3 regions of the Neorhizobium sp. LMR1-1-1.1 genome follow, and region 2 is predicted to be linked to each of the others. Evidence: predicted binding sites of a transcription regulator. Region 2 holds the regulator's gene; each other region holds the start of a gene.

The links. Region 2 encodes LexA, which represses DNA repair genes until DNA is damaged. Its sites were predicted from a motif close to TGTTCNNNNTGTGTTCNG; they were not measured.
Region 1: the regulator LexA is predicted to act here: its motif matches at 5,590-5,607, upstream of MRBLMR1_RS14385 (2'-5' RNA ligase family protein).
Region 3: the regulator LexA is predicted to act here: its motif matches at 4,599-4,616, upstream of recA (recombinase RecA).

Annotation. Positions count from the first base shown of each region.
Region 1 covers NZ_JBEGHE010000025.1:244,904-254,835, forward strand. Annotated here, with positions in the region: gene xseA (exodeoxyribonuclease VII large subunit) at 1-149, shown strand, start outside; gene MRBLMR1_RS14355 (ParA family protein) at 193-948, opposite strand; gene MRBLMR1_RS14360 (cyclase family protein) at 1,100-1,990, opposite strand; gene MRBLMR1_RS14365 (aminopeptidase) at 2,229-3,482, opposite strand; gene ybaK (Cys-tRNA(Pro) deacylase) at 3,562-4,035, opposite strand; gene MRBLMR1_RS14375 (ArsC family reductase) at 4,038-4,391, opposite strand; gene MRBLMR1_RS14380 (hypothetical protein) at 4,598-4,762, shown strand; gene MRBLMR1_RS14385 (2'-5' RNA ligase family protein) at 4,773-5,390, opposite strand; gene MRBLMR1_RS14390 (methylated-DNA--[protein]-cysteine S-methyltransferase) at 5,717-6,271, shown strand; gene MRBLMR1_RS14395 (YqaA family protein) at 6,286-6,879, opposite strand; gene guaA (glutamine-hydrolyzing GMP synthase) at 7,169-8,746, opposite strand; gene MRBLMR1_RS14405 (5'-methylthioadenosine/S-adenosylhomocysteine nucleosidase) at 8,786-9,424, opposite strand; gene MRBLMR1_RS14410 (PaaI family thioesterase) at 9,421-9,870, opposite strand.
Region 2 covers NZ_JBEGHE010000001.1:1,257,286-1,267,217, forward strand. Annotated here, with positions in the region: gene MRBLMR1_RS06075 (LpxI family protein) at 1-318, shown strand, start outside; gene lpxB (lipid-A-disaccharide synthase) at 315-1,478, shown strand; gene gltA (citrate synthase) at 1,578-2,867, opposite strand; gene MRBLMR1_RS06090 (ComEC/Rec2 family competence protein) at 3,394-5,712, shown strand; gene lexA (transcriptional repressor LexA) at 5,693-6,406, opposite strand; gene MRBLMR1_RS06100 (VOC family protein) at 6,605-7,477, shown strand; gene kdsA (3-deoxy-8-phosphooctulonate synthase) at 7,482-8,330, shown strand; gene eno (phosphopyruvate hydratase) at 8,450-9,724, shown strand; gene MRBLMR1_RS06115 (FtsB family cell division protein) at 9,928-9,932, shown strand, end outside.
Region 3 covers NZ_JBEGHE010000001.1:1,468,053-1,477,984, forward strand. Annotated here, with positions in the region: gene dksA (RNA polymerase-binding protein DksA) at 79-498, shown strand; gene MRBLMR1_RS07105 (flagellar biosynthetic protein FliO) at 582-1,577, opposite strand; gene cckA (cell cycle histidine kinase CckA) at 1,829-4,438, shown strand; gene recA (recombinase RecA) at 4,676-5,764, shown strand; gene alaS (alanine--tRNA ligase) at 5,955-8,609, shown strand; gene ttcA (tRNA 2-thiocytidine(32) synthetase TtcA) at 8,663-9,529, shown strand; gene MRBLMR1_RS07130 (inositol monophosphatase family protein) at 9,563-9,932, shown strand, end outside.

The sequences.
Region 1 (9,932 bases), on a different contig from region 2:
TTGCCGATGGCCGTGTCCTTGCGGTTGCTGGTGAAGCATCGGGTTCGGCCGATCCCGGACAAGCGGCTCCGGCTGCAGTTCCGCCGAAGCGGAAAGCGCCGAAGCCCGATGTCGCATCTGGGCCGCCGAAGCAGGGCAGTCTCTTCTGAATTGATTGGCTGGAAGGGGACGTTCCAGCCGATTTAGGTAGGATCAGGCGGCTTTCTTGGCAGCCGCGGTTTTGCGGGGTGTCTCCGCCTTTGCCTTGGCAGTCGCTGTCGATTTGGCAGTTTTCGGAACCTTGACGGGGACGGGAGCAAACTGCGCGATCTCGTCGACCAGCAAGCGTGCATTGTCCTGAGCCTTGGCAAGATTGCTGACGGCTTCCGGATCGAGCGCATCGATCAGGGTACCGGCATCGAACATGTCACGATAGGCAGCGCGTTCGATCAGCGGAGTTGCCAGCACATGGACGCCCTGTTGCGCCAGCATGCCTTTCACGGCAAGAAGCGCCCGTGTGGTGATGATGGAACTGACACGGGTAAGCGCCACCGAATGCGCGATATGGATGTCGCATTCGCTTTTGAGCTTCTTCAGGATGTCGAGCACCTGCGCGCCGCCCGCGGCATCGAGCGCGCACCCCTGAACCGGCACGAAAACGTGGTCGGAAAGCCCCAGCCCCTTGGCGAGCAACGGTGTGACGCCGCCGGGCAGGTCCACCACCACATAATCGTTACGTTTCTTCAGGTCCTTGATCGTCTTTTCGATATTGTCGGCGTCGATATCGGCGATGATCGAGAATTTCGGCACCTTCGCCATCCGCACCATCCAGCGGGAAACCCACTGCTGCGGATCAGCGTCCAGCATGGCAACGCGAAAACCTCGCTTTGCCAACTCCCCGGCCACAACAAGCGCCATCGTGGTCTTGCCGGCGCCGCCTTTCGTATTCGCAAATGTAATCACTGGCATTCACAACCCTCCGGTTCATATGAACACCACAGAGGAAAGCCATGTTTCTTGGCCTGTTCTTATCCGCTTCCGTCGTGATGATTTGCGGATGCTTGACGAATAAGCTTGCGCCGCGCTGGTGAAGGAAGCGCGGCGCTGGAGATCAGGTACATCAGCGCACGCGCATGCCGGCCTGCTCATCGAAATGCAGCGGCTTGTCGAACTTCTGCAGCGGGGCTTCGGGGATTGAACCGATCGTCATGCCATGGGGCCAATCGGGTGGGCAAATGGCGATGTAGCGCGCATAGCCGCCCACGCCGCCGCCGAATTTCGGATACCCGATCGCGACGAGTGCGCCCGTTTCCGGCACCTTGTCCAGATTGGCGACGCCCTCCGCCTGGGCATATCCGTTGTGCATCAGCCAGTATTCGCCTTCCAGATTGGGCGTCGTGTCGGTGTCGAGTGGTTCATGCCCGTGAAACAGGATCTTGCGCTCGTTATGCAGGAATTTCAGTGCCTCCAGCCCCACGCCCGGGAATGGACGAGCTGTCGAAAGAGCCGGATCGGGCCATGTTTTCGACCAGCCGGAGCGGACGAAGACCACCGAACCTTCCGGTATCAGGCCATGTTTCGCCTCGAAATCGGTGATATCGGAGACCTGCAGATGATAACCGGCATCCGTATTCACCTTGTCCTCGATGTTGATGACCACCAGCGGCCGTATGGCATAGGTCGCAGGCAGCTCATCGATCGCCGCATATTCTGGTGCCCAATGCGCCGGAGGATCGAGTTGAGTGCCGAGCTGGTCGGTCGTCAGATTGTAGGTGGAAGCGGCAAAGCCGTGTTTTTCGAAGGTAAAGGTTTCGCCCTTCTTGGCATAACCCTCAAGATCGGTGCCGGCGGCGGCTTGGCCGAAGCTCGGTTTGCCGAAACCGGCCCAGACCGGAATGTTCGGCGTGATCGTATGGGTCAGATCGACGTATTTGGCGCCTTTCAGGCTGTCATTAAACTTTCCACAAGCCTTGTTCCTCCGCCAGGGCGGGTGAAAAGGACAGGGCGGCAAGCAATATCGGGAGGATCGTCTTATGCGGAAAAATCTGCATGCTGTATTCCTTCGTGAAAGAGATCAGCCAGCTTTTGGCGGGTCGCAGAAAGCACCCGCCGGGATTTCATCGCAAAGAATGTGAGCCGGCAACAGATGTTATGCCGAAGGGACGACAGAAGCCGAAAAAATCCTGCCCAACATGATGCCGGCGCCGCACAGATGTGCTGCGCCGCTGTTTTGACTGGCAAGGGGCCGATTAGGCCCATTCACCCTTGCGCATAACCGGAACCTTGGAGCCGTCCGGCCGGATGCCGTCGATATCGACCTTGTCGGAACCGATCATCCAGTCGATATGGATGAGCGAGGAATTGCCGCCCTGCGCGTTGATCTCATCAGGCGTCGACGAAGCGCCGTTGAGGAAACATTTCGAGTAGCACTGGCCGAGCGCGATGTGGCACGAGGCATTTTCGTCGAACAGCGTGTTGTAGAAAAGGATGCCGCTTGCCGAGATCGGCGACGAATGCGGCACCAGTGCCACTTCGCCGAGCCGGCGTGCACCTTTATCCGTATCCAGCACCTTGTTCAACACTTCCTCGCCCTTCGAAGCTTTCGCCTCGACAATGCGGCCGCCTTCGAACCGCACCCGGATATTGTCGATCAGCGTACCTTGATGCGAGAGCGGCTTGGTGCTCGATACATGGCCCTCAACCTTAAGCGCATGCGGCGTGGTGAAGACTTCTTCGGTCGGGATATTCGGGTTGCAGGTAATCCCGTTCTTCGCCGTGGACGCGCCGCCATGCCATTCATGGCCATCTGCCAGGCCAACGGTCAGGTCGGTGCCGGGACCGGTGAAATGCAGCGCCGCAAAACGCTCACCATTCAGCCAGGTCGAACGCTTCCTAAGGTTTGCATTATGCTCCGCCCAGGCTGCTACCGGATCTGCGACGTTGACGCGCGAGGCGGCGAAGATCGCTTCAGCCAGCTTGGCAACGGCAGCATCTTCCGGCAGATCCGGAAAAACCTGACGTGCCCAAGAGGGATTGGGATAGGAAACGATGTTCCAGTTGATGTCGAAATTGGCGATCTTTTCGAGTGCCGGCTTGTAGGCGATGGAATTGGCCTTGTTGGCGCGGGCAACTTTGGCCGGATCTTGCCCGGAAAGCAGCATCGGATTGTCGCCGGCGATTGCAAGCCGCGCGGCACCGTTCTCATAAGCCTTGGCCATGCCCTCGTAGAGCCAGCCGGAGGCCTTGTCGAAGCTGGCATCAGGTGCATGCTGATAACGAGCCAGCGTCGTTTCCTCGTCGGAATAGAAGGCCGAAACGATGCCCGCACCTGCCATATAGGCGTGTTTGGTGATGAACCGAACTAGCGGCAGCGCGGCGATCGGCGCGGTGATGACGAGGTCCTGCCCCTTTTCCAACCCAAGCCCCACCTTCACTGCGACTTCGCCAAGCTTCTCAAGCTTGATCGGATCGATGGATGTCTGGATGTTCGGGACGATGGTCATGGCTCAGCCTCTCGATTATTCGTGTGAGGCTAGACTTAGAGAGCTTTGGGGCAAAATTGAAGTCTTGGACATGCGGTCGTCAGGCAATCAGCGGAGCGGCGATCGCCTTCAACGCCTCTTTCGCATCGGCGGGCACTAGGCGTATCTGCAGCCCGCGCTGCCCACCGTTGATGAAGATGTAGGGCTCGTCCAGTGCGGTGATTTCGATCGCCGTCGGTACGAGCTTCTTCTGGCCAAGCGGGCTGATGCCGCCGACATGGTAACCCGTCAAGCGTTCCGCATCGGCCGGCTTCATCATATGGGCGGATTTTCCGCCAAAGGCCGAGGCGAGCTTTTTCATCGACACTTCATGATCGGACGGCACCACGACACAGATAGGCTTGCCATCAAGTTCGGCCATCAGTGTCTTCAACACGCGTTTCGGCTCTTCCCCGATCGCCTCCGCCGCCTGCAATCCGATCCGGTCGGCATTGGGATCATAGTCGTAGGAAACGATCGTATAGGCGATTTTCAGCTTGTCGAGGGTTTGGGTTGCGCGTGTGGTCTTCGACATTCTCAGGCGCCCGGAAAAGCGTTTTCGTAAATCTCGGGCTTGAAGCCGATCAGCAGCTTTCCATCCGCTTCCAGCACCGGCCGCTTGATCATCGACGGCTGCGCCAGCATCAACTCGATCGCCTTTGCCTGATCGATATTCTGGCGATCGGCCTCACCGAGTTTCTTGAAGGTCGTGCCGGCGCGGTTCAGCACCGTTTCCCATCCGGCTTTATCGACCCATGCTTGCAAATGGTCGCGATCGATACCCGAGGCCTTGTAGTCGTGGAATGCATAGCTCACACCCTTCTGGTCCAGCCATGTCCGCGCCTTCTTCATCGTGTCGCAGTTCTTGATGCCGTAGATGGTGATCGCCATTTCGCCGTCCTTTTGTCCCCTTTGCCCGCATCACGCGATGCCGGACTGGTCAGCGAAGCGATAACAACACCACATCGCAGAATGCAAGCCAATGAGGCAGATCAAATAGTGGCATGCCAAGTTCGCATGGCTGATCTGTGCGCGTATGCGTTGTGAAGATGAAGTCTTGGGCGCATATATTAGCCGACAGAAAAGGAGTTGATGTCATGTACGCCCAGAACAAAAACCGTGGTAGCCGTATCAGCCGCGCCTTCGCAATTTTCGGCGCTGCAGTTTCTGCTTCGGCTGCCGTTGAAAACCATCGTCGTCCGAAGAATAGCGATCTGACCATTCTCGGTATCGATCCCAAGGCTTTCGACCGCATCGGCTAATTGCCTAATATCACCTCGTTTCTCGCGGGCCGTCATTTCGCATGGCGGCCTTTGTTGTGAGAGCGGGGTTTCGGTCGCCGCCGGTGATTGGTTCATCCAAAAGCGATAATTGGCTTGCCGGCCTGGCATATGGTGGAGCGTCGGCGTTAAAACGCCAGCATCCAAATGGCTCATGGCGTGTTTCGCCCTTGTGGCTGTAGACAAGCGCAAATTCGCGCGCCTGCCATGTAAATGATTTCCCAATATTCAGAACCTCCTTGCGCCCGTAGCCATAGATGATGGTAACGTGAGGTGAAGGTGTGCGAAATGCCTGGCGTGGCAGGTTATGCCGGCTGAGCGCGCCATGAAGCATCCGCACGAATGCCTGAATATCGGTATTCCTCGCCGCACTTGTCAGCGCCAGATGCCGTCCGCCTCCGTAGATAGCACATGCGTCCAAAGTCACTGTAAGCGGGCATGCCCTGATCGATCCGATTGCAGTTTCGATCCGGGGAATGAGATCGTAGGGCGGCTTGTCAAATTCGTCCATCAACAGCAGGCTCACATGCAGCAAATGCGCCGGGTGACGTTGGCGGTTGGTGCGACCATGCGCATGCTCGCAAGCCGCCTTGTATATCTCCTCGGCCAAGGAGGGCGGCGGTTTCAGTACGAAAAAGAGTTCACTTCTCCACCGAGGCGCGAAGTGCGGTTGTCCGGATCGGTTTTTCCCAGGAACATTGCCTGTCAGCGGCAGGCATGGCTGGTGGTACGGCAACTCTGCACCTCCCATTATTCATCAACGCGGGATCATGCGGATGACGCAGTATAAGAGAATTCAATTGACAATAAAGAACAAAAAGAGAACGTAGGCAAGCGATCTAGGCGATCACAAATCTTCTGGTGCAAGAAACGGGTTGATTGCCTGTTCATGACATAGGATTCTGACAGGGGAAATCACACGAACGGAGTGAGCTCATGTCCGGACATCGATATGCGATCTTCGAAACCGCTGGCGGCTTCTGCGGCATTGCGTGGAATGTTGCCGGTATCACCCGTTTTCAGCTACCGACAAGCAGCGAGTTGTCGACCGAGAACCTTCTCCTGCGCCGGATCGGTGACGGTCAAAAATCGCCACCGCCCGTGGAGATTGGAGAGACGATCGCGCTGGTGAAACGGTATTTCGCTGGCGAGCGGATTGATTTCTCCGAGATCCGCCTCGATCTTGAAGGCCAGGATGAGGTCTTCAGGAATATCTATGCCGCAGCCCGCCGCATCGGCTGGGGTCATACGAGCACCTATGGCACGATCGCCAAGGAACTCGGCCTTGGGCCGGAGGCTGCGCGTGATGTTGGCCAGGCCATGGCGAAAAATCCGGTGGCGCTGATCATACCTTGCCACCGGGTACTGGCCGCCGGCGGCAAGCTCGGCGGTTTTTCAGCCCCTGGTGGATCGACCTCGAAACAGCGTATGCTCGAGCTTGAGGGTGTGCGTTTCACGCCGCCGGAGCCGGCACAGCAATCCCTCTTTTGAACTTTTGCCGACGCTCAGTGCGCCAGAAGAAGCTTGTACCCCGTGAAGGCGACGATCAGCACAGAAGCACCGATCATCGCAATCTTGCCAAGACGCTTCTCGATGAAGTGGCGAATGCCCTCGCCGTAGCGGCGCAACAGCCAAGCCAGGAGGAAGAAGCGTGCTCCGCGCGTGACGAGCGCCGACATGATGACTAGCCAGATGTTTACATGCACCGCACCGGAAAGGATCGTCACCACCTTGATAGGCGGCAGATGCGCGAAACCGGAGGTCACCAGCATCAGCAGGATCGTCTCGAAGGTGATCCCGGCTTTAAGCTCGTTGAACGTGTCGAGCTTGCCCCAGAATTCCAGGATCGGAGCGGCGATCGCATCGAAGGCAAATGAGCCGATCCACCAGCCTGCAATGCCGCCGAGAACCGAAAACACCGTCGCGACCAGCGCATAACGCCAGGCACGTTCGGGCCTCGCCAGCGCCATGGGCAGGAAAAGCACGTCGGCGGGCACGAGAAAGATTGAGCTTTCGACAAAGGCGATGACGGCGAGCCAGACTTCCGCAGACTTGCGGGCGCTGAGCGCCATCGTCCAGTTGTAGAGGCGTTGGAGCATGGGAAGATATCCAGAGCTTGGGGGAAAACTCGAAGGTGATGAAAGATGCCGTGGAGGGAGCGCTATTGTCTGTCTGCCCTATCCATCCACAGATGCGGTTGAACCGCAACCTTAGACCTTGAAGCTGATAGTTATCTGAACGGTCTTTCTCTTTTGGAATTTTGAACAAGCCACGCTTGTCTCGGTATCCAATTTCCCGAAAATGCCTTCCCATGACGGAAACAGGCACAGTAAAATACGCTATCGGCGCGCCTGAAGGTGAAAGCGCGCCGATAGATTTGTCAGTCTGTTATTCCCACTCGATCGTGCCGGGCGGCTTGCTCGTCACGTCGTAGACGACGCGGTTGATGCCGCGGACTTCGTTGATGATGCGGGTCGCCGCGCGGCCGAGGAAGTTCATGTCATAGGGATAGAAATCCGCCGTCATGCCGTCGACCGAGGTGACAGCGCGCAGTGCGCAGACAAAATCATAGGTACGGTAATCGCCCATGACGCCGACAGTCTGGACCGGCAGAAGCACGGCAAAAGCCTGCCAGATCGTGTCGTAGAGACCGGCCTTGCGGATTTCGTCGAGATAGATCGCATCCGCCTTGCGCAGGATATCGAGCTTTTCGCGAGTGATGCCACCGGGGCAGCGGATCGCGAGGCCTGGACCCGGGAAGGGGTGGCGGCCAATGAAGCTCTCCGGCAGGCCGAGTTCGCGGCCAAGCGCGCGGACTTCGTCCTTGAAGAGTTCGCGCAGCGGCTCGACGAGCTGCATGTTCATGCGTTCGGGCAGGCCGCCGACATTGTGGTGGCTCTTGATCGTAACCGAAGGGCCGCCGGAGAAGGAGACGCTTTCGATCACGTCCGGATAGAGCGTGCCCTGTGCCAGGAACTTCGGAGCACCCTTACCATCGGCAGCGATCTTGGCAGCTTCCGCCTCGAACACTTCTATGAACAGCCGGCCGATCGTCTTGCGCTTCACTTCCGGGTCGGTCACGCCTTCGAGCTGACCGAGAAACAGGTCGGACGCGTCAACAGCCACGAGTGGTATATTGTAGGCGTCGCGGAACATGCCGACAACCTGTTCGGTCTCGCCCTGACGCATTAGGCCGTGATCGACATAAATGCAGGTCAGCTGATCACCGATCGCCTCATGTATGAGGATCGCTGCAACGGACGAGTCCACGCCGCCGGACAGGCCGCAGATGACGCGTTCGTTGCCGACCTGGTCCTTGATCTTGCGGATCATCTCGGCGCGGTAAGCGGCCATGGTCCAGTCGGATTTCAGGCCGACGATCTTATGCACGAAGTTGGAAAGAAGCTTTGCGCCATCCGGCGTGTGCACCACTTCCGGGTGGAACATGGTCGTGTAGTAGTGGCGGCTCTCGTCGGCAGCGATGGCGAACGGGGCGTTCTCGGAGGTCGCAATAACCTCGAAACCGTCGGGCAGCTGTGTCACGCGGTCGCCGTGGCTCATCCACACCGGGTAACGTCCGCCCTTTTCCCAGAAACCGTCGAACAGCGGGCTCGATTTCTTGACTTCCACATCGGCGCGGCCGAATTCGGCGGCATGACCACCTTCGACGACGCCGCCGAGCTGGGTGCAGAGCGTCTGCTGGCCATAGCAGATGCCGAGGATCGGCACGCCGCTGTCAAACACGGCCTGGGGTGCGCGCGGGCTGCCTTCGGTGGTCACCGAAGCCGGGCCACCGGAGAAGATGACGCCCTTGGGCGCGAGCCTGTCGAAAGCTTCGGCGGCGTTCTGGAAGGGATGGATTTCGCAATAGACACCCGCTTCGCGGATGCGGCGCGCAATCAGTTGCGTCACCTGGCTGCCGAAATCGATGATGAGGATGCTGTCGGGATGAGCTATCTGGGTCATGGCGAGCCTTTAATGAAGAACCCCGATTTTTGCAACTGCTCAGAAAGCCAAATTGCCGCTTTCTAGGGCGTTTCCTAATCTGTCGATGACGCCAGCCAGCTTCTCGTCGATGACATGCAGATATTCAGTCCAGTTATCGACATGCTTCAGCTCCGCCTTCCCGTCGGAAATCCCGCGCAAACCGATCAGCGGAATACCGAACAACTGGCAGCAGCGCATGATGGCGAAGGTTTCCATGTCCACCATGTCTGCAGCGATCAGATCGTAGGCAGCGCCAGAGACGATATTGCCGCCCGTGGAAAGCGCAGCCTCGGGCACGCCTGGAATGCGAAGTGGCAGCGGCATGATCGCCGGATGGTCGAGAAAGGGTGTGCGACCTTTCTCGAAACCGAGCGGCGAGGCGTCCATGTCGCGATAGGCAACGGAGGAGGCCTGATAGACTTCCGTTTGTTCCAGCGTCCGGGAGCCGGCCGAACCGAGCGACACGATCAGATCCGGCATTTCGTTTTTCGCCTGCAGCTTCGTCAGCGCGTGCGACAGCACGATTGCGGCCTCGATCGGACCGACGCCGGTCATCAGCGGTTTGATGCGAGACTTGAGGTGCGGCCCATATTCGGCGTCGACGGCCATGACGAATAGCACCACATGCCGGCCGAGCCGTGTCAGTTCGAAACTCATTCCACCACGTCCTGACGATCGCGGATGACCATCATCGACGTGGTCATGGAGGCGATCAGTTTTGCCGGCCCGTCGCCGATCGCATAGGCACGGCCATCGGCCACAATGATCGTCGATCCGGGCTTGGTGACCTCGCCACGGAAAAGGAAACGCTCGCCGCGACCGGGCGAAAGAAGGTTGACCTTGAACTCGATCGTCAGAAGCGAAACTTCCGGCGCAATCACCGTATAGGCGGCATAGGTACAGGCAGTCTCGAGTGGTGCGGAAATCACCCCGCCATGCAGGAAACCGTGCTGCTGGGTAAGCTTCTCATCGAAAGGAAGCTCGATCTCCACCATGCCCTGCTGGATGCGCGTCAGTTCCGCGCCAAGCATCTCCATGGCGTTCTGCTTGGCGAAACTGCGCCGTATGCGTTCGTGAAAGTCGCCTGGATCGGTAATCTTCATGGTCTGCCCTTGGTGTCGCGGCGAAACTGGCATGCTGCAGGCGGATCGGCAAGCGCGACAAA
Region 2 (9,932 bases):
GTCGCCATGGAAGGCGTCGAAGGCACCGATGCCATGCTTCAGCGGGTTGCGGAACTGCGCATCGGCGGTAGAATTTCGGCGCGCCGGCGTGGCGTGCTGGTCAAACTTTGCAAGCCGCAGCAGGACATGCGCGCAGATCTTCCGACGATCGGGCCGTCAACCGTCGAAAATGCGGCGCGGGCAGGCTTGGCCGGTATCGCCGTAGAGGCTGGCAGGGCGCTTGTGCTTGAGGAAGCGGCACTGATCTCGGCGGCGGATGCGGCGGGTATTTTCGTTTGCGGGATCGACCCGACGCTTGAAAACGGAGGGCTTTCATGAGCCGTGTCCTGAAGGTTGGCGTTATCGCAGGCGAGGTATCCGGTGATCTTCTGGGCGGCGATCTGATTGCGGCGCTCAAGGCTGCTCATGACGGGCCGGTGGAACTCGTCGGGGTGGGCGGAGATTCGCTGGCGGCGCAGGGTCTTCGTTCGCTTTTCGACTTTTCCGAATTGTCGATCATGGGCTTGACGCAGGTTCTGTCCAAATTGCCGAACCTGATCAAGCGTATCAACCAGACGGCAAGTGCGGTAATTGCGGCGAGGCCGGATGTGCTCGTCATCATCGACAGCCCGGACTTTACACATCGCGTGGCGAAGAAGGTGAGGGCGGCACTACCACGGCTGCCGATCGTCAACTATGTCTGCCCGAGCGTGTGGGCATGGAAAGAATATCGCGCCAAGGCAATGCTCGCTTATGTCGATCGCGTGCTTGCAGTCCTGCCGTTCGAACCGGAGGCGATGCAAAGGCTTGGCGGACCGGAGACGATTTTCGTTGGTCATCGTCTGACCAATGATCCGGACCTTCTCGAGGTCCGGCGCCAACGAGCGGCGCGACCGACCAAGGTGGTCAGCGAGAAAAAAACGATCCTGCTTTTGCCCGGCTCCCGGTCCGCGGAAATCAAAAGCCTTTTGCCTGTCTTCGGTGAGGCGGCAAAGGAGTTTTCGGAGCGTAATGGGGCCACGCGTTTTCTGCTGCCGACCGTTCCGCGTCGTGAAGCGCTGGTGCGGGAAATCGCTGCCAGTCTTCCGGTTGCCGTGGAGGTGGTTTCGGGTGCCGAGGCGAAGTGGGGTGCCTTCATCGAGGCCGATACTGCGATGGCAGCCTCCGGTACGGTCATCCTTGAACTTGGTCTTGCGACCGTTCCGGTCGTTTCCGCTTACAAGACGGATTGGCTGATCAAGCTGCTCGCGGGTCGGATCAAGATCTGGACAGGAGCCTTGCCCAACCTCATCGCCGATTACCCCGTCGTGCCAGAGTATATCAACGAGGTGGTTCGACCCGGCAGCCTGTGCCGTTGGTCGGAGCGGCTGTCGAACGATACCGTGCAGCGCCGGGCAATGCTGGAAGGATTTGATCTCGCATGGCTGCGGCTGCAGGTGCCGGTTCCTCCGGGCGAGGCGGCCGCGACAGCTGTCCTGGATCTATTGAACCGCAGCTAGCTTCACCGGCTGTTCGTGTGGAGCTGCCGATGAAGGTCTCTTCGTCCAATAAAAAACCCGGTCATACGACCGGGTTTTTTGTTTTTATCCAGATGGCGCTTAGCGCTTCGAAATCGGCAGGTAGTCACGCTTGGCTTCGCCCGTGTAGAGCTGGCGCGGGCGGCCGATACGCTGCTGCGGATCTTCGATCATCTCGGCCCATTGGGCGATCCAGCCGACGGTGCGGGCGAGTGCGAAGAGCACGGTGAACATGGTGGTGGGGAAGCCCATCGCCTTCAGCGTGATACCCGAATAGAAGTCGATGTTCGGATAGAGCTTCTTCTCGATGAAGTATTCGTCCGTGAGCGCGATCTTTTCGAGTTCCATGGCAACCTGCAGGAGCGGGTCGTCCTTGTGACCGAGTTCGGCCAGAACCTCATGCGTGGTCTTCTGCATGATCTTGGCGCGCGGGTCGTAGTTCTTGTAGACGCGGTGGCCGAAGCCCATCAGGCGGAACGGATCGTTCTTATCCTTGGCGCGTGCGATGTATTCCGGGATCTTGTCGACCGAACCGATTTCCTGAAGCATGTTGAGCGCTGCTTCGTTGGCACCACCGTGCGCTGGACCCCACAGGCAGGCAATGCCGGCGGCGATACAGGCAAACGGATTTGCACCGGAAGAACCGGCAAGGCGAACCGTCGATGTGGAAGCGTTCTGCTCATGGTCGGCATGCAGAATGAAGATGCGGTCCATGGCACGGGCCAGAACCGGATTCACCTTGTACTCTTCGCAAGGAACGGCAAAGCACATGCGCAGGAAGTTCGACGAATAGTCGAGGTGGTTCTGCGGATATACGAACGGCTGGCCGATATGGTACTTGTAGGCCATGGCCGCTATCGTCGGCATCTTGGCGATCATGCGCAGCGAAGCGACCATGCGCTGGTGCGGATCGGTGATATCGGTCGAGTCATGATAGAAGGCCGACAGAGCGCCGACGCAGCCACACATGACGGCCATCGGATGCGCATCGCGGCGGAAACCGGTGAAGAAGCGGCTCATCTGCTCGTGCACCATGGTGTGGTGCGTCACGCGATGATCGAAGTCCTTCTTCTGAGCTGCGGTCGGCAGTTCCCCGTAAAGAAGCAAATAGCAGGTTTCGAGGAAGTCACCCTGTTCGGCAAGCTGCTCGATCGGATAGCCGCGATGAAGAAGCACGCCTTCGTCGCCGTCGATATAGGTGATTTTCGATTCACACGAAGCGGTCGAGGTAAACCCGGGGTCGTAGGTGAAGGCCCCGGTATGTTTATAGAGCGCGCCGATATCGATAACGTCAGGACCGATCGTACCGGACTTGACCGACAGGTCGACCTTCTTGTCACCGAGAGCGAGAGTTGCGCTTGTTTCCGTCATTCTGATCCTCCAACCGGTTGGCGGCATGACGCCTCAAAAGCGCCATAAGCATTAAGCGTTCCACGTTTAGCTATATGATCCTTTAGCAGATGCCAAGCTGTTCTGACGGCAAATTGTGCAGCGCGATACGATATTGGGCATCGACATTTGACCCTGTGGCCAACCCCTTGTTGCAATCAGAAAATCGGTTCTGGTGGCAAGCCCATATGCGTCAGGTTGACGCACTCAAAAAGAACGCTCAGGTTGTATTTTATGATCGGGGCAGGCTGGTTCAATGCGGGCTGAAGGTTTCGAGAAGATAGATACCAAAACGTTGAGCCGGCGCTCTAATGCTGCTGCCGAGCCGATATCGCATTTTCAACCGGCGCCTGATGATTTGGCCATCAGAACTGCAGCCCATCGATATACTGCAGCGATAGCGCCGGTTTCTTACGGAAGGCGAATTGGTGCGCCATTGGCGGAGGCGCGAGCATTTCTTTCAATTTCGCTCCGCGAGGAGCGCCTCCATGGCCACGGCTTTCTGTTCATGCCTGTTGCAATTGGCATCGGTTCGGCAGTGTGGTTCCTCAGCCCGGTGGAGCCGTTGGCATGGGTGCCGTTCCTTGCTCTTGCCGTGCTGGCGGCTCTGGCGTTGATAACAAGAGATGGTTGCGCGCGTGTCTTTTTCACATTTGCGTGTCTGGGCTTTTGTGGCATGGCGCTGGCCGAGATCGAAGCGTGGCGGCAATCGACGGTCATTCTCGATTCACCGGTAACAACGGATGTCATGGGCGTTGTCGAGCGTAGTGAGGCTGCCGGTCCCGGGCGACTGCGTTATATCGTGGCTGTGCGACAGACAGCAAACCCCATTCTTCGGCGCCCGCCTGTCCGGGTTTCGCTGCTGGCAAGGGCGCAGCATCAGCCGTTTGACAACGGGGCAGCTATTTCCGGACGCGCAAGGCTGTCACCGCCTTCCGGGCCGGCCTTGCCCGGTCTGCACGACTTTGCCTTCTCGGCATATTTCGATGGCATTGGTGCGGTGGGGTATTTCTATAGCGCTCCGCAGCAGGCTGGAGGGTCGGATGTGGCGACCGGCTGGCCGCAGCTCGCCTTACGCTGGCTCTTCGATCTGCGCAGGCAGATCGGCAATCGTATTCGCGAGATTGCGCCGGGTGATGCCGGTGCCTTCGCCGCCGCCATTGTCACCGATGAGAGACGGGCAATTTCCGAAGATACAGTCGAGGCGCTACGGGTCTCCGGCCTCGCTCACATCGTTGCCATTTCCGGATTGAATATGGCGCTTGCCGCCGGGATTTTCTTCGTGGGATTGCGTAGCGTCTTTGCTCTTTTCCCTGGCCTCGCACAGGCCCTGCCAATCAAGAAGATTGCCGCCGGCGGGGCGCTTGCAATGGTTACGGCCTATTATCTGGTATCGGGCTTCGGTGTATCCGCCCAGCGCGCCTATATCATGATGGCGGTGATACTTGTTGCCGTGCTTTTGGACCGGCCCTCGATAAGTTTGCGAAATGTAGCCTTGTCTGCGCTGATCATCCTCATCTGGACGCCTTCGGAAATTCTGGGGCCAAGTTTCCAGATGTCGTTTGCTGCCACGGTTGCGCTCGTGGCCGGTTATGCGGCTTGGTCGCGACGCCCTGAAACGGAAGAGCGGGAGCGATTTCCCATCCGTCATCCTCTGGTGACATGGGCTGCCGTTGGCTGGCGCTTTATCGCCGGCATTATCGCGACATCGCTGATTGGTAGTCTTGCGACGACGATGTTTTCCGTCGAGCATTTCCATCGCGTCGCCACCTATGGGCTTGCCGCGAACCTGGCTGCCATGCCGATCATCAGCTTCCTGGTGATGCCGGCCGGGCTTGCTGCGATGTTGTTGATGCCCTTCGGCCTCGATGCTCCCTTCATCGGGATCATGGCCTGGAGCCTCGAATGGGTCATCTTGATCGCGAAGCATGTAGCGGGATGGGGCGGGGACATTGTCGTCGGAGAACAGCACCCCTGGTTTTTGCCGCTTGGGGTCTGCGGTTTTCTGCTACTGACGCTCCTCAGGACACGGCTTCGCTATTCGGGCTTGCCTTTCCTGTTTACCGCTGCAGCCCTGTTCTGGATGGGGATGCAACACGCCCAATCAAGTCTTCTCATCGCTGAAGATGGGAACCTCGTTGCTTATCGAGATGCAGAACGTGTTGCCGCCAACAGGAAACGTCCCTCCGAGTTCGTCTATGGGCAGTGGATGTATGCGCGACAGCTTCCAGTGCTGGCTATGTCGGAGATGTTGGAAAGTGAAATTCTAAAAAATATGGCCGGGTCTTCCGGTGAAAGAATTCCGGAACCTGTTCTGGTCGAAGCGCAGCGGCTGATGAAGGAGGCAGGGAGTGTCAGATTCTCATGTCAGCTCAAGGCCTGGTGCGCATTCATGTCACCGGAAGGTGTTTTGGTCGTTGTTGTTGATGATGGCCGTTATGCCGGTGCGGCTTGCGACGTTGCCGGCCTTGTTATCGCGCCGCGTGCGCGTTTCCATTCCTGTCGGTCTGGTACCCCGATGCTGAGCGGCGCCAGCCTGCGCAAGACAGGGTCAATTGAAATCGATCTTTCCGGGGCGGCAGCAGCCGGAAAATGGAATGTCACGACAGCAATGGCTGGCACGGTTCGCCCATGGACCATTCATCGCCAATACGACTGGCGACGCAATCTCTATGACCCGTATCTGCCGGAATGGATTTCCAAACCAAAATCGAGTGGCCGTCTTGAGGCGCAGTTTGCTGTCTCAGATCAAGCAGGAACGGATTATCGATCAGAAGCGCCAACTGATGTTGGCAACAATTCCGGTGTCAGTGATAACGGCGAATGAGGCCGACGAGCCTGCCCTGGACCTTGACCCGATCCGGTGGAAAAATTCGTGTCTCGTAAGCCGGGTTTGCCGCTTCCAGCGCAATTGAGCCACCCTTGCGGCGGAAGCGCTTGAGTGTGGCCTCTTCATCATCCACGAGTGCAACGACGATATCGCCCGGATTGGCGGTGTTGCCGTTGCGAATGATGACGGTGTCGCCATCCAGAATTCCGGCTTCGATCATCGAGTCGCCCTTGACTTCAAGCGCATAATGCTCGCCGGATCCCAACATCTCTACGGGGACGGAAATGTCGTGGGTATTATTCTGAATTGCCGAGATCGGTACGCCGGCGGCGATGCGGCCCATGACCGGCACGCTTGCAGACGCGCTGTCATTGGCGGAGACAGGCGGGGCAGCAGGCGTCGCCGGCTTCTTGCCAAGGCTTCCCTCGATCACGCTCGGTGAAAAACCGCGTTTCGGCTGCAGCGTGGGAACATAGGCTTCGGGAAGCTTGATGACCTCGAGTGCGCGCGCTCTGTTGGGGAGACGGCGAATGAAACCGCGCTCTTCAAGTGCCGTGATGAGCCGATGGATGCCCGACTTCGACGCAAGGTCGAGAGCGTCCTTCATTTCATCGAAAGACGGAGGTACGCCCGACTCCTTCATCCGTTCGTGAATGAACAAAAGCAGTTCCTGTTGCTTGCGAGTCAGCATGTGAGGCGCACCTTCAGATTTGAAACAAATGCAGAACGAACACTATATGTTCCATATGTGTTCCGCAAGTCCTTAAATTTTCGTGACAATATAATCAGTTTCTTGGATGCCGAATGACGTTCTCAGTCGGAATCTACTTGCGCTCCCCGGCGGTCTGCCCAATCTACGCCTAGCGGATCAGAAGTCTGGGGGACATGTGTGACTGCTAGGAATATCGATCATCTCGTTTTGCCTGTTGGAAATCTCGGCAAGGCACGCGAGCGGCTGTCGTCTTTGGGTTTCACTGTCGCGCCTGACGGCGTGCATCCCTTCGGTACGGCCAATGCCTGTGTTTTTTTTGAAGACGGTACCTATCTGGAGCCACTGGCTGTTGCGGACAGGCGCAAGGCGGGGGCTCATGCCAAGAAAGGCAATGTCTTTGTCGAGCGCGATCTGGCTTATCGCGGTCGCCGCGGACGTGAAGGCTTGTCGGCCATCGTGGTCTCCAGCGACGACGCATCGAGCGATCATCGGCATTATGTCGCAGCCGGAATTTCCGGCGGCGAGCCCCTCGAATTCGGCAGAGCTGTAAAGTCTCCGGACGGTGATGAGGTCGAGGCTCGTTTCCGGCTTGCTTTTGCCGCGATGGATGATGTGGCTGATTTCTTTGCTTTCTCTTGTCAGCGGCTGGTGTCTTTCCCTCAGGATATGGCTGAATTGCGTATCCATGCCAATGCGGTCGCAGGTTTGAAGGAAGTCGTTTTGGCAAGTGATGATCCGCATGCTTCGGTTGCCTTTTTGGACAATGTGCTGCGAGCGCCGGGTGTCGAAGTTGAAGGTGGACTGGTGTTCCAGGCTGAAACGGGAGCCGTGCGCGTTCTCAGGCGCGAGCAAATTGCGCATGACTTCGGTCTTCCTGTCGAAGGGGTGGCAGCCGGGTTGGTAGGGGAGGCCGTGATCTTTCGCAGTCTTGATCTGGCCGTGACAGAGATCATCCTTGCTGCTAATGACGTCGCATTCATTCGCCGGGATGGTCGCGTTCTCGTGTCGCCGTCGCCCGGCCAAGGCGTTTTGTTCGGCTTCGAGGAATAATAGAATGGCAGTCTCCCCCAATTCAGAAGTTTCGGTCGGTGAAGGCGAAAAGAAGGTCGTGTTCTCCAACGCAGGCCGGCTTTCGCTGATCGCGGGGCCCTGCCAGATGGAAAGCCGTGATCATGCCTTCATGATCGCCGGTACGATGAGCGAGCTCTGCGGCAAGCTCGGCATCGGGCTGGTCTACAAGTCCTCTTATGACAAGGCCAACCGTACGTCGATCTCCGGCAAGCGCGGCATCGGACTTGAAAATGCGATGGAGATTTTTGCCGACCTGAAGAAGGAATTCGGCTTCCCGGTCCTGAGCGACATCCATACGGAAGAGCAGTGCGGGCTTGTTGCGCCAACCGTTGACATCCTGCAGATCCCGGCCTTCCTGTCGCGCCAGACCGACCTGCTCGTCGCAGCCGCGAAGACCGGCCGGGCAATCAACGTCAAGAAGGGCCAGTTCCTGGCCCCCTGGGACATGAAGAACGTCCAGGCGAAATTCACCGAGAGCGGCAATCCAAACGTGATGCTGTGTGAACGCGGCGCCTCCTTCGGTTACAACACGCTCGTCTCCGACATGCGTTCGCTGCCGATCATGGCTTCGCTCGGATCGCCGGTGATCTTTGACGCCACGCACTCGGTGCAGCAGCCGGGCGGGCAGGGTGGCTCCAGCGGTGGCCAGCGCGAATTTGTTGAAACGCTGGCGCGTGCGGCCGTCGCGGTTGGCGTTGCCGGCGTGTTCATCGAAACCCATGAAGATCCGGACAACGCCCCGTCGGATGGTCCGAACATGGTGCATCTGAAAGACATGCCGCGGCTGCTGGAAAAGCTGATGGCTTTTGATGCTGTGGCCAAGGCTGCCTGAACTTCAAAAAAGCGCTTGAGCGTTGTCAAAGCGCAGAAAGCGCCAACACTGTAATTGGCGTGTCATTGAACGTGATACATTTTCAATGACTGCATGGACTTAACTCTGAGGAGAGACCCTTGACTGCTATTACCGATATTATCGCTCGCGAGATCCTCGATAGCCGTGGCAACCCGACCGTCGAAGTCGACGTCCATCTGGAAGACGGCTCGATGGGCCGCGCCGCTGTTCCGTCGGGCGCATCGACGGGTGCCCACGAAGCTGTCGAGTTGCGCGATGGCGGCAAACGCTTTGGCGGCAAGGGTGTCGAGAAGGCCGTTGAAGCGGTCAATACGGAAATCTTCGACGCCATCGGCGGTTTCGATGCCGAAAGCCAGATCCATATCGACAAGACGATGATCGCGCTCGACGGCACGCCGAACAAGTCGCGTCTCGGCGCAAACGCCATTCTCGGCGTGTCGCTGGCCGTTGCCAAGGCTGCCGCCGAATCGGCCGGCCTGCCGCTTTATCGTTATGTCGGTGGTGCCGGCGCCCATGTACTGCCGGTTCCGATGATGAACATCATCAATGGCGGCGCACATGCCGACAACCCGATCGATTTCCAGGAATTCATGATCATGCCGGTCGGCGCCGAAACGCTGAAGGATGCCGTGCGGGTTGGTTCGGAAATTTTCCACGTCCTGAAGAAGGAACTCGGTGCGCAGGGCCACAACACCAATGTTGGTGATGAAGGCGGCTTTGCTCCGGGTCTGAAGAGCGCGCCGGAAGCCCTCGACTTCATCGTTAAGTCGATCGAAAAGGCCGGCTACAAGCCGGGCGAAGACGTGTTCCTCGGCCTCGATTGCGCCTCGACCGAATTCTTCAAGGATGGCAAGTACGTTCTCGAAGGTGAAGGCCGTACGCTGGAATCGGCTGCGATGGCTGAATACCTGGCCGAACTCGCTGGCAAGTATCCGATCATCTCGATCGAAGACGGCATGGCCGAAGACGACTGGGAAGGCTGGAAGATCCTGACCGACAAGATCGGCTCCAAGGTCCAGCTGGTCGGTGACGACCTGTTCGTCACCAATTCCGCCCGCCTGCGCGACGGTATCAAGATGGGCGTTGCCAACTCCATCCTCGTCAAGGTCAACCAGATCGGTTCGCTGACGGAAACGCTCGACGCCGTCGAGACCGCTCACAAGGCTGCCTACACCGCCGTCATGTCGCACCGCTCGGGTGAAACGGAAGATTCGACGATTGCCGATCTCGCCGTTGCCACCAATTGCGGTCAGATCAAGACCGGCTCGCTTTCGCGTTCTGACCGTCTGGCCAAGTACAACCAGCTGATCCGCATTGAAGAGATGCTCGGCCCGCAGGCTGTTTATGCAGGCCGCTCGATCCTGAAAGGCTAAGGAATGGTCGGCCGAAAGGCCGCTTTTCTGAAGTCTGAACAATATTCGAAAAAAGCCCGCATCAAGGATGCGGGCTTTTTTCATATCTGCGCTGCATCGCGGCAAGGGAAACGAATGCTTAAGCAAGTTCTGCGATTTTCGGATCCTATCCCCGGGACAATGAATCGCTCCCGCCGCGTAAGCTCAAGGTGTTAAGAACAGGCATGTG
Region 3 (9,932 bases), 210 kb from region 2:
AATCTGGGCGAAAGGCTTGAATGAGGACTGGTTAATGGAGTATAGGGGCCTCATGAGATGTTCTTCAGGAGAATCGCGTTGAGTGAGAAGATCGATCTTAGTAACTATGTGCTCTCGGAAAACGAAGAGTTCATGAATGCAAATCAGAAGGCATACTTCAGGGCCAAACTGATCGCATGGAAGAATGACATCCTCAGAGAGGCGCGGGAAACGCTCGGGCACTTGGCTGAGGAGAGTGCAAACCATCCGGACCTCGCAGATCGCGCTTCATCGGAAACGGACCGTGCAATCGAATTGCGCGCTCGTGACCGGCAGCGCAAGCTTATATCCAAGATCGATGCCGCCATGCAGCGTATCGATGATGGGACTTATGGCTATTGCGAAGAAACCGGCGAACCGATCGGCCTGAAGCGACTGGACGCCCGTCCCATCGCAACGTTGTCGATCGAGGCGCAGGAGCGTCACGAGCGACGTGAAAAGGTCTATCGCGACGAATAATGTTCGCCGGGTCAGTATAGAAAACAAAAAAGGCACGTTTTGACGTGCCTTTTTTGTTTGCATCTTACTGTTCGTGAGCGCCGTTACTTTTCGCGGCTGGCGGACATTTCACCGAATATGCGGGCAACCTCGCTTTGCAACGACGGCTCGTCCCGCGTGGCGTTACCGGGCGCAGCGACGACAGGCATGGCGATGGCCGAGCCTGCTGGCTGCGACGGGCGATTCGTCCGATTGGCGAGGGATGCTTCGCGCGCAGCCATGTTCTGCGCCATTTCCTCTTCAAGAATTTTCTCGAAATCGCTTCCGAGACCTGTGGGCTTCGCAACAGCAGCCGGGGCGGGCTGAGATATCGCCTGTACTGCAGGTGCCGAAGCGGTTGCTGGCGGATTGCGATCGATAAAGACGCGCTCGCGCTGACTGTCAAGAAAACGGGCGGCATCGTCGAGCGACGGCTGAGCGGACGCCTTTGGTTCCACGCGCGGCTCAGAAGGCAAATTGTCAATGCGAGCCGGATTGACGGTTGGAGTTGCCGCAACTGGCTCCAGGCGCTGCGCCGGAATGGTGTTTGCCGCGACAGTGGCGGCAGGTTGCGGCGGTGAGACTGCGCCTCGGTTTTCTCGCGAGGGAATATTGGTGTCACGCGCGTTGATCATTTCCACCCTTTGAGCGGAGGCCGGGACCGGTCGTCTTGCCGGCTCGGCTGCGGATGGTCTTGCAGTGGCGGACACAGGGGTGGCTGACAGTGGAGCAGGCTGCACTTCCTGTTCCGAAGGTTCGGCGCTTTGGCTTGAACTGACAATCCGGCTTTCGATGACCACGTCGGTCGGTCCACCGATCATGATCAGATGTTCGACATCGTCACGTCTGACAAGAACCAGCCGACGTCGCGCATCGACGGCGGCTGCGTCGAGCACCTGCAATCGCGGTTGACGGTTGCGCCCGCCACGCACGAAAGGCGATGGCCCGCGGCGTCCGCGCACTATCCACAGAATTCCGACGAGGCAGACAAGGGCCAAACCTACGCCAATGACCGCCACGAGGAGGTTGCGACCGTATTCGCCCCACAGTTCTGCGACCATTTATGTAACTCCTTATGCGATCTATGCTTCTGACACAGACGATTTTTTGCCCCGCGAGGCAAGTGTCGAGCCTGCCCGTCAACGCTAAAATGTGTCTCATTCGCATCTCACATAGGGCAGGGTGCTGCGCTGTCCCGCCTTTTGTGGCTTTCAGGAGCTTTTTGCTTCATCTTCAAATTGCTAAGAGAGAATCGCAAGCGCCACGGGGTGCATTTGTGACGCCGGTGCATGCATCGGAGCAAGAGGTATCGATGACCAGTTCGCCGAAAGCCGGCAACGACGAAGCGCCATTGGTTGATCGCGGTAGCCGCGGTGGTACGGCTGTCAGGATCGTGCTTCTGGCGATGGTGCTTCTTGGGGTCGCCATCGCGTTTATCGTGTTTCAGCGGGCACTGGATAACGAGGTCGTTCTCGGCATTCTGGGCATCCTGGCGATGGTGGGAATCTTCTTCATCGTTTCGTCACTGATCGGCCTTGTCGAGGTCATGCCGCAGTCGCGCTCCGATGAATTGGCCCGCAGCTTTCTGGCCAGTCATCCCGATGGAATTGTCGTGACCGATGCCAAGGGGCGGATTGTTTATGCCAACGCCGCCTATGGGCGGATGACTGGTGCTTCGGGCAGCCACAACGTCCAATCGCTGGAAACCCTGCTGTCGAAAACGCGCGAATCGACAGAAGCTCTCTACCGCCTGACGGCCGCCCTTCGCGAAGGGCGGGAGGGACACGAGGAATTTCGCTTGTTGCAGCCGCTCGGCCGGCTGACCGGCAACGGTTCGGATGCGCACTGGTATCGCCTCAAGGCCCGTCTGCTCGGCACGGGCGGTCGTAACGCGCTCGACATATGGGAAATAACCGACATCACCTCGGAGCGGGACGATCAGGAGCGCTTCTTCCGCGAATTGCAGAATGCGATCGACTATCTCGATCACGCGCCTGTAGGGTTCTTCTCTGCCGGCAGGAAGGGCGAGATCTTCTATCTGAACGCGACGCTTGCCGAGTGGCTTGGGCTGGACCTGACCAAGTTCACGCCGCAATCCATGAGGATTTCGGATCTGGTTGCAGGTGAGGGTATGGCTCTCATCCAATCCGTGCAGGCAGCGCCCGGGCTGAAGCGCACGGAAACACTGGAACTCGACCTTCGCCGCGCAAACGGTCAGAGTCTTCCGGCGAAACTGGTTCACAATGTCAGCGCCATGCGCGATGGAGCGCCGGGCGAAAGCCGCACTGTCGTTCTGATGCGGGCGAAAGGCACGGAAACCGACCAGTCCGCCTCCGCTATGCGATTTACCCGGTTTTTCAACAATACGCCGATGGCGATCGCCTCGGTGGACGGGAATGGCAAGATACTGCGCATCAATGCGCCGTTCCTGAGGCTTTTCGCCGGCGTCGTGTCTCGTGACGACGTTGATGCCGGTGCCGCAGAACTGGAGCGCATTGTCCACGAGAGCGCCCGGGAAACATTGATGGAGGCACTTGCCGCTGCCAAGGACAGGCAGGGCGATATCTTGCCGCTCGAATCGCGGCATCCGGGTGACGAAAACCGCTATGTGCGCTTTTACGTCAATGCGGTGATCGACGAAAGCGACGAGGCGCCCGAGGAAGTGGCGATCGTCTATGCTGTCGAGACGACCGAGCAGAAGGCGCTCGAAACGCAGATGGCGCAGACACAGAAGCTGAATGCGGTCGGCACGCTGGCGGGTGGTATCGCGCACGATTTCAACAATGTGCTGACGGCGATCCTGCTGTCTTCCGATCACCTCCTGTTGCAGGCGCGGCCTTCCGATGCCAGCTTTGCCGATCTGATGGAGATCAAGCGGAACGCCAACAGGGCGGCCGTACTGGTGCGCCAGCTGCTGGCCTTCTCGCGCAAGCAGACGATGCGCCCGGCTGTGCTCAACCTGACCGATGTGGTGGGCGACCTACGCATGCTGGTTGATCGCCTGATTTCCGGCACCAATGTCAAACTGGAGGTCGACTATGGTCGGGATCTCTGGCCGGTGCGCACGGACCTTTCGCAATTCGAGCAGGTGCTGATCAATCTCTGCGTCAACGCGCGCGATGCGATGCCCAGCGGCGGCACCATTCTGATCAAAACTCGCAACGTGACGGCCAGCGATGCCGCAAGCTTCCAGCAGGCTGATCTGCCGTCCGAAGATTTCGTCATGATCGAAGTCTCCGACAGCGGTACGGGTATTGCGCCGGAAATCATGGACAAGATCTTCGAACCGTTCTTCACCACCAAGGAAGTGGGCAAGGGAACGGGCCTCGGCCTGGCGATGGTCTATGGCATCGTCAAGCAATCTGGTGGCTATATCTATCCGGAATCGGAGATGGGCAAGGGAACGAGCTTCCGTATGTTCCTGCCACGCCATATCCCTGAGGTTCAGCAGGTCTCTCATGCGCCGGCCGCTATCGCAGGGGTGACTGATAATGTTGTGAAGGCCGAGACGGCCGCAGCAGCCACCGCCGAGCATGTGGATTTGACGGGAAAATCTGCAGTCGTTCTTCTTGTCGAAGATGAAGAAGCCGTCCGTCGCGGCGGCAAGCGCATGCTGGAGACACGTGGCTACACTGTCCACGAGGCCGGCTCAGGCACTGAAGCGCTCGACATCATGGAAGAGCTTGAAGGCAAGGTGGATATCGTGGTGTCCGACGTCGTGATGCCCGAGATGGACGGCCCGACGCTGCTCGGCGAATTGCGCAAGACCTATCCCGACCTGAAGTTCATCTTCGTATCTGGATATGCGGAAGACGCCTTTGCCCGCAACCTGCCAGCGGATGCGAAATTCGGCTTTCTGCCGAAGCCGTTTTCGCTCAAGCAACTGGCTGTCGCCGTGCGCGAGATGCTTGATTCGGAATAGTCCCCAACGGCCTTTCCGAGAGCGGATCGACCTTGGCATCCGGTTGCCGAAGCTGTTGATTCCAATCGATCTTTCCACAGCCGGAAGATGGCGTGAACATTAGCGGAACAAAGGTGAAATAATGTTTTCGTTGCAGGCACTTGGGCGGGGCTTGCAAAATAAGAACAAAATGAGTACGAATATCCCATCGGCTGCTTCATTGCTTGCGCGGCGGCAATAACCTAAAGGTGGGATCTCATGGCACAGAACACATTGCGGCTCGTAGAGGAAAAAGGCGTGGACAAGAGTAAGGCGCTCGAAGCAGCACTCTCGCAGATTGAACGATCCTTCGGCAAAGGCTCGATCATGAAGCTCGGTTCGAACGACAGTATCGTCGAGATCGAGACGGTTTCTACCGGCTCTCTCAGCCTCGATATTGCGCTCGGCATTGGCGGTCTCCCCAAGGGCCGTATCATCGAAATTTACGGCCCGGAAAGTTCGGGTAAGACGACACTCGCGCTGCAGACGATTGCAGAAGCCCAGAAGAAGGGCGGCATCTGCGCCTTCGTCGATGCTGAACACGCGCTTGATCCGGTCTATGCCCGCAAGCTCGGTGTCGACCTGCAGAACCTCCTGATCTCGCAGCCGGACACCGGTGAGCAGGCTTTGGAAATCACCGACACACTGGTCCGTTCCGGCGCTGTCGATGTTCTGGTCGTCGACTCGGTTGCTGCGCTGACGCCGCGCGCCGAAATCGAAGGCGAGATGGGGGACAGCCTGCCGGGTCTTCAGGCTCGTCTGATGAGCCAGGCGCTGCGCAAGCTGACCGCGTCGATCTCCAAGTCGAACACGATGGTGATCTTCATCAACCAGATCCGCATGAAGATCGGCGTGATGTTTGGTTCGCCGGAAACGACGACCGGCGGTAACGCCCTGAAATTCTACGCCTCGGTTCGTCTCGATATCCGTCGTATCGGCCAGGTGAAGGAGCGCGAGGAAGTCGTGGGCAACCAGACCCGCGTCAAGGTCGTCAAGAACAAGATGGCGCCTCCCTTCAAGCAGGTCGAGTTCGACATCATGTATGGCGAAGGTGTTTCGAAGACCGGCGAACTTGTCGATCTTGGAGTCAAGGCCGGTATTGTCGAGAAGTCGGGCGCCTGGTTCTCCTATAACAGCCAGCGTCTAGGCCAGGGGCGCGAAAACGCCAAGACATTCCTGCGCGAAAATCCGGAACTTGCGCGCGAGATCGAAACTTCGCTGCGCCAGAATGCCGGCCTGATCGCAGATCGTTTCCTGCAGAACGGTGGTCCGGACGCCAATGACGGTGACGGATCCGCCGACGACTGATTTGATTGGGTGAGGGGCATTCCGCCGCAGGCAGGACACCTCTTCTGTTTACCTGATGTCACTTTTTACCGGCCGCCATCGCAAGATGTGCGGCCGGTTTTCTGTTCGGCTGGACAGTCGCTTATGTGGACGATACAAGCCTTTTGACTTCAAATACTGGTACCGCATCGGCGGTTGAAAAGGGCGTAGCATGAGCGGCGTGAATGACATCCGGTCGACCTTCCTCGACTACTTTAAGAAGAACGGCCACGAGGTTGTGGATTCGAGCCCGCTCGTTCCGCGCAACGACCCGACGCTGATGTTCACCAATGCCGGCATGGTGCAGTTCAAGAACGTCTTCACCGGTCTTGAAAAGCGGCCTTATTCCACCGCGACCACCTCACAGAAATGCGTGCGCGCCGGCGGCAAGCACAACGACCTCGACAATGTCGGTTATACCGCCCGCCACCTGACCTTCTTCGAAATGCTCGGCAACTTCTCCTTCGGCGACTATTTCAAGGAGAATGCGATCGAGCTTGCCTGGAAGCTCGTCACCGAAGGTTTTGACCTGCCGAAGAACCGGCTGTTGGTAACCGTCTATTCCGAGGACGAGGAAGCTGCGACCCTGTGGAAGAAGATCGCCGGTTTCTCCGACGACAAGATCATCCGCATCCCGACCTCCGACAATTTCTGGCAGATGGGCGACACCGGTCCCTGCGGTCCGTGCTCGGAAATCTTCATCGACCAGGGCGAAAACGTCTGGGGCGGTCCTCCCGGTTCGCCGGAAGAGGATGGCGATCGTTTCCTTGAATTCTGGAACCTCGTTTTCATGCAGTTCGAGCAGACCGCACCGGGCGAGCGCTCGTTGTTGCCGCGTCCGTCGATCGATACCGGCATGGGCCTCGAGCGTATGGCCTGCGTGCTGCAGGGCAAGCAGAGCGTTTTCGACACTGACCTGTTCCGCACGCTGATCGGCACGATCGAAGACGTCATGGGCGTCAAGGCGGAAGGTAGCGCCAGCCACCGCGTCATCGCCGACCATCTTCGCTCCTCAGCCTTTCTGATTGCCGATGGTGTCCTGCCGTCGAATGAAGGGCGCGGTTACGTCCTTCGCCGCATCATGCGCCGCGCCATGCGTCACGCCCAGCTTCTGGGTGCGAAGGAGCCGGTCATGTACAAGCTCTTGCCGACGCTCATCCAGGAAATGGGCCGCGCCTATCCGGAGCTGGTTCGTGCCGAGGCGCTCACGTCCGAAACGCTGAAGCTGGAAGAAACCCGCTTCCGCAAAACGCTGGAGCGCGGCCTTACGCTCCTTTCCGATGCGACGACCGATCTCGATAAGGGCGACATGCTCGACGGCGAGACCGCTTTCAAACTTTATGACACTTACGGCTTCCCGCTCGATCTGACACAGGACGCATTGCGCGCCCGCGAGATCGGCGTCGATATCGCCGGCTTTACCGATGCGATGGAGCGCCAGAAGGCGGAAGCCCGGTCGCACTGGGCAGGCTCCGGCGACAAGGCGACCGAAACGATCTGGTTCGAGCTGAAGGAAAAACACGGTGCTACCGAATTCCTCGGTTACGACACCGAGAGGGCCGAAGGTGTAATCCAGGCGATCGTCAGGGACGGCAAGGCGGTTGATACCGCTGCTGCCGGCGAAGACGTCCAGATCGTCGTCAGCCAGACGCCGTTCTACGGCGAATCCGGTGGTCAGATGGGCGATGCAGGTGTCATCTCCACCGATAATGGCAAGGTTGCTGTTTCTGACACGCAGAAGAAGGGCGAGGGACTGTTTGTTCACATTGCCAAGGTTTCGGAAGGCAAGCTGAAGGTCGGCGACGCCGTCATCCTGACGGTGGATCACGCCCGCCGTTCGCGCCTGCGCTCCAACCACTCGGCAACGCATCTGCTACATGAGGCGCTGCGTGAAGTGCTCGGCACCCATGTCGCCCAGAAGGGCTCGCTGGTAGCGCCCGAGCGCCTGCGGTTCGACGTATCGCATCCGAAGCCGATGTCGGCGGAGGAACTGCAGCGCGTTGAAGAAATGGCCAATGCCATCATCATCCAAAATGCCAAGGTCACCACCCGCCTGATGAGCGTCGATGACGCGATTGCCGAAGGCGCGATGGCGCTGTTCGGCGAAAAATACGGCGATGAAGTTCGCGTCGTCTCCATGGGAACGGCAATCGATGGACCGAAGGCCGGCAAGCCTTATTCGATCGAGCTTTGCGGCGGCACACATGTCAATGCGACCGGCGATATCGGTCTGGTCCGCGTTCTGTCGGAAAGCGCCGTCGGCGCCGGCGTTCGCCGTGTCGAAGCCGTAACCGGTGAAGCGGCCCGCGCCTATCTGTCGGAACAGGACGATCGTGTGAAGAGTTTGGCCGGCGCGCTGAAGGTTCAGCCTTCGGACGTCGTGTCTCGCGTCGAGGCTCTACTCGAGGAGCGCCGCAAGCTCGAAAAGGAACTGGCCGATGCCAAGCGTCGTCTCGCCATGGGCGGAGGTGAAGGCGGCACGGGCTCCGATGCCCGCGAAATCGCAGGCACCAAGTTCATGGGCCGCGTGCTGGCCGGTATAGACGCCAAAGACCTGAAGGGCCTGGCCGACGAAGGCAAGGCATCGCTCGGTTCCGGCGTCGTCACGCTGATCGGCGTGTCGGAGGATGGCAAGGCAAGTGCAGTTGTCGCCGTGACCGAAGATCTGGTCAGCAGGTTCAGTGCCGTCGATCTGGTGCGCATCGCTTCTGCCGCACTTGGCGGCAAGGGTGGGGGTGGCCGGCCTGACATGGCCCAGGCAGGCGGTCCGGACGGCACCAACGCCAACGAGGCGATCGAGGCGGTTGCGGCCGCACTTGGCGCCTGATTGAAACAAACGACCGGGCGGCTTCTGGCCGCCCGTCTTGCATGAGGTTTGCCATGGGATTGAACGCTGTCATCGAAGACGAGATGGACGAGGCCGTAACCGGTCTTGCGCCTGCATTGTTTCGCGATGCGCCGAACTCGGTTTCGTTCAACAAGCTGCGTAAGCGCTTGCTGCGCCAGGTTCGCCAGGCATTCGAAGATTTTGGCATGCTGAAGGATCAGCAACGCTGGCTGGTTGGCTTGTCCGGCGGCAAGGACAGTTATGCGCTGCTCGCCGTTCTGCTCGATCTGCAGTGGCGTGGACTGTTGCCGGTCGAACTGATCGCCTGCAATCTCGATCAGGGACAGCCGAATTTTCCCAAACACATTCTGCCGGATTATCTGACCTCGATCGGTGTGAAACATCGCATCGAATATCGCGATACCTATTCGATCGTGAAGGAAAAGGTGCCTTCGGGCGCCACCTATTGCTCGCTCTGTTCCAGGCTGCGCCGCGGCAATCTCTACCGCGTGGCGAGGGAGGAGGGCTGTCAGGCTCTGGTCCTTGGTCATCACCGCGAGGACATTCTTGAAACCTTTTTCATGAACTTCTTTCACGGTGGCCGTCTTGCCGGCATGCCGGCCAAGCTTTTGAACGACGAGGGTGACCTTATGGTGCTGCGGCCTCTGGCCTATTGCGCCGAGGACGATCTGGCGAAGTTTTCAGCGGCGATGCTGTTCCCGATCATCCCCTGCGACCTTTGCGGCTCGCAGGATGGCTTGCAGCGCAATGCGATGAAGCAGATGCTTGCCGATATCGAGACGCGCATGCCGGGCCGCAAGGACACGATGCTGCGTGCGCTCGCGCATGTGAACCCGTCCCATCTTCTTGACCCTAAACTCTTTGACTTTACCGGCCTGTCGGCCTCGGCCGGCGACTGATCTTGCCATCTTAAAACGCAGATTGGATTTCAAATGACTTTGCCGCTCGACGTCCTGAAGCTTGCCGACCTCCTGAAAGCTGCCGCCAAGGCCGAAATATTGCCTCGTTTTCGTCGTCTGGGCGGCGATGACATCCGCTCCAAGAGCGAGCCGTCGGATCTGGTGACGGAGGCGGACGAAGCGGCAGAACGCATGATCCGGCGGGAGATCGACAATGTGGTGCCGGGCGCACTTTTCGTCGGCGAAGAATCCGTTGCGGCAGATCCGTCTCTGCTCGGCAAACTGGCCGATGCGGAACTGGCCGTCGTCGTGGATCCGATCGACGGAACCTTCAATTTCGCCTCCGGCATTCCCGCCTTCGGCGTCATGGCGGCAGTCGTCTACAAGGGCGAAACGGTGGCCG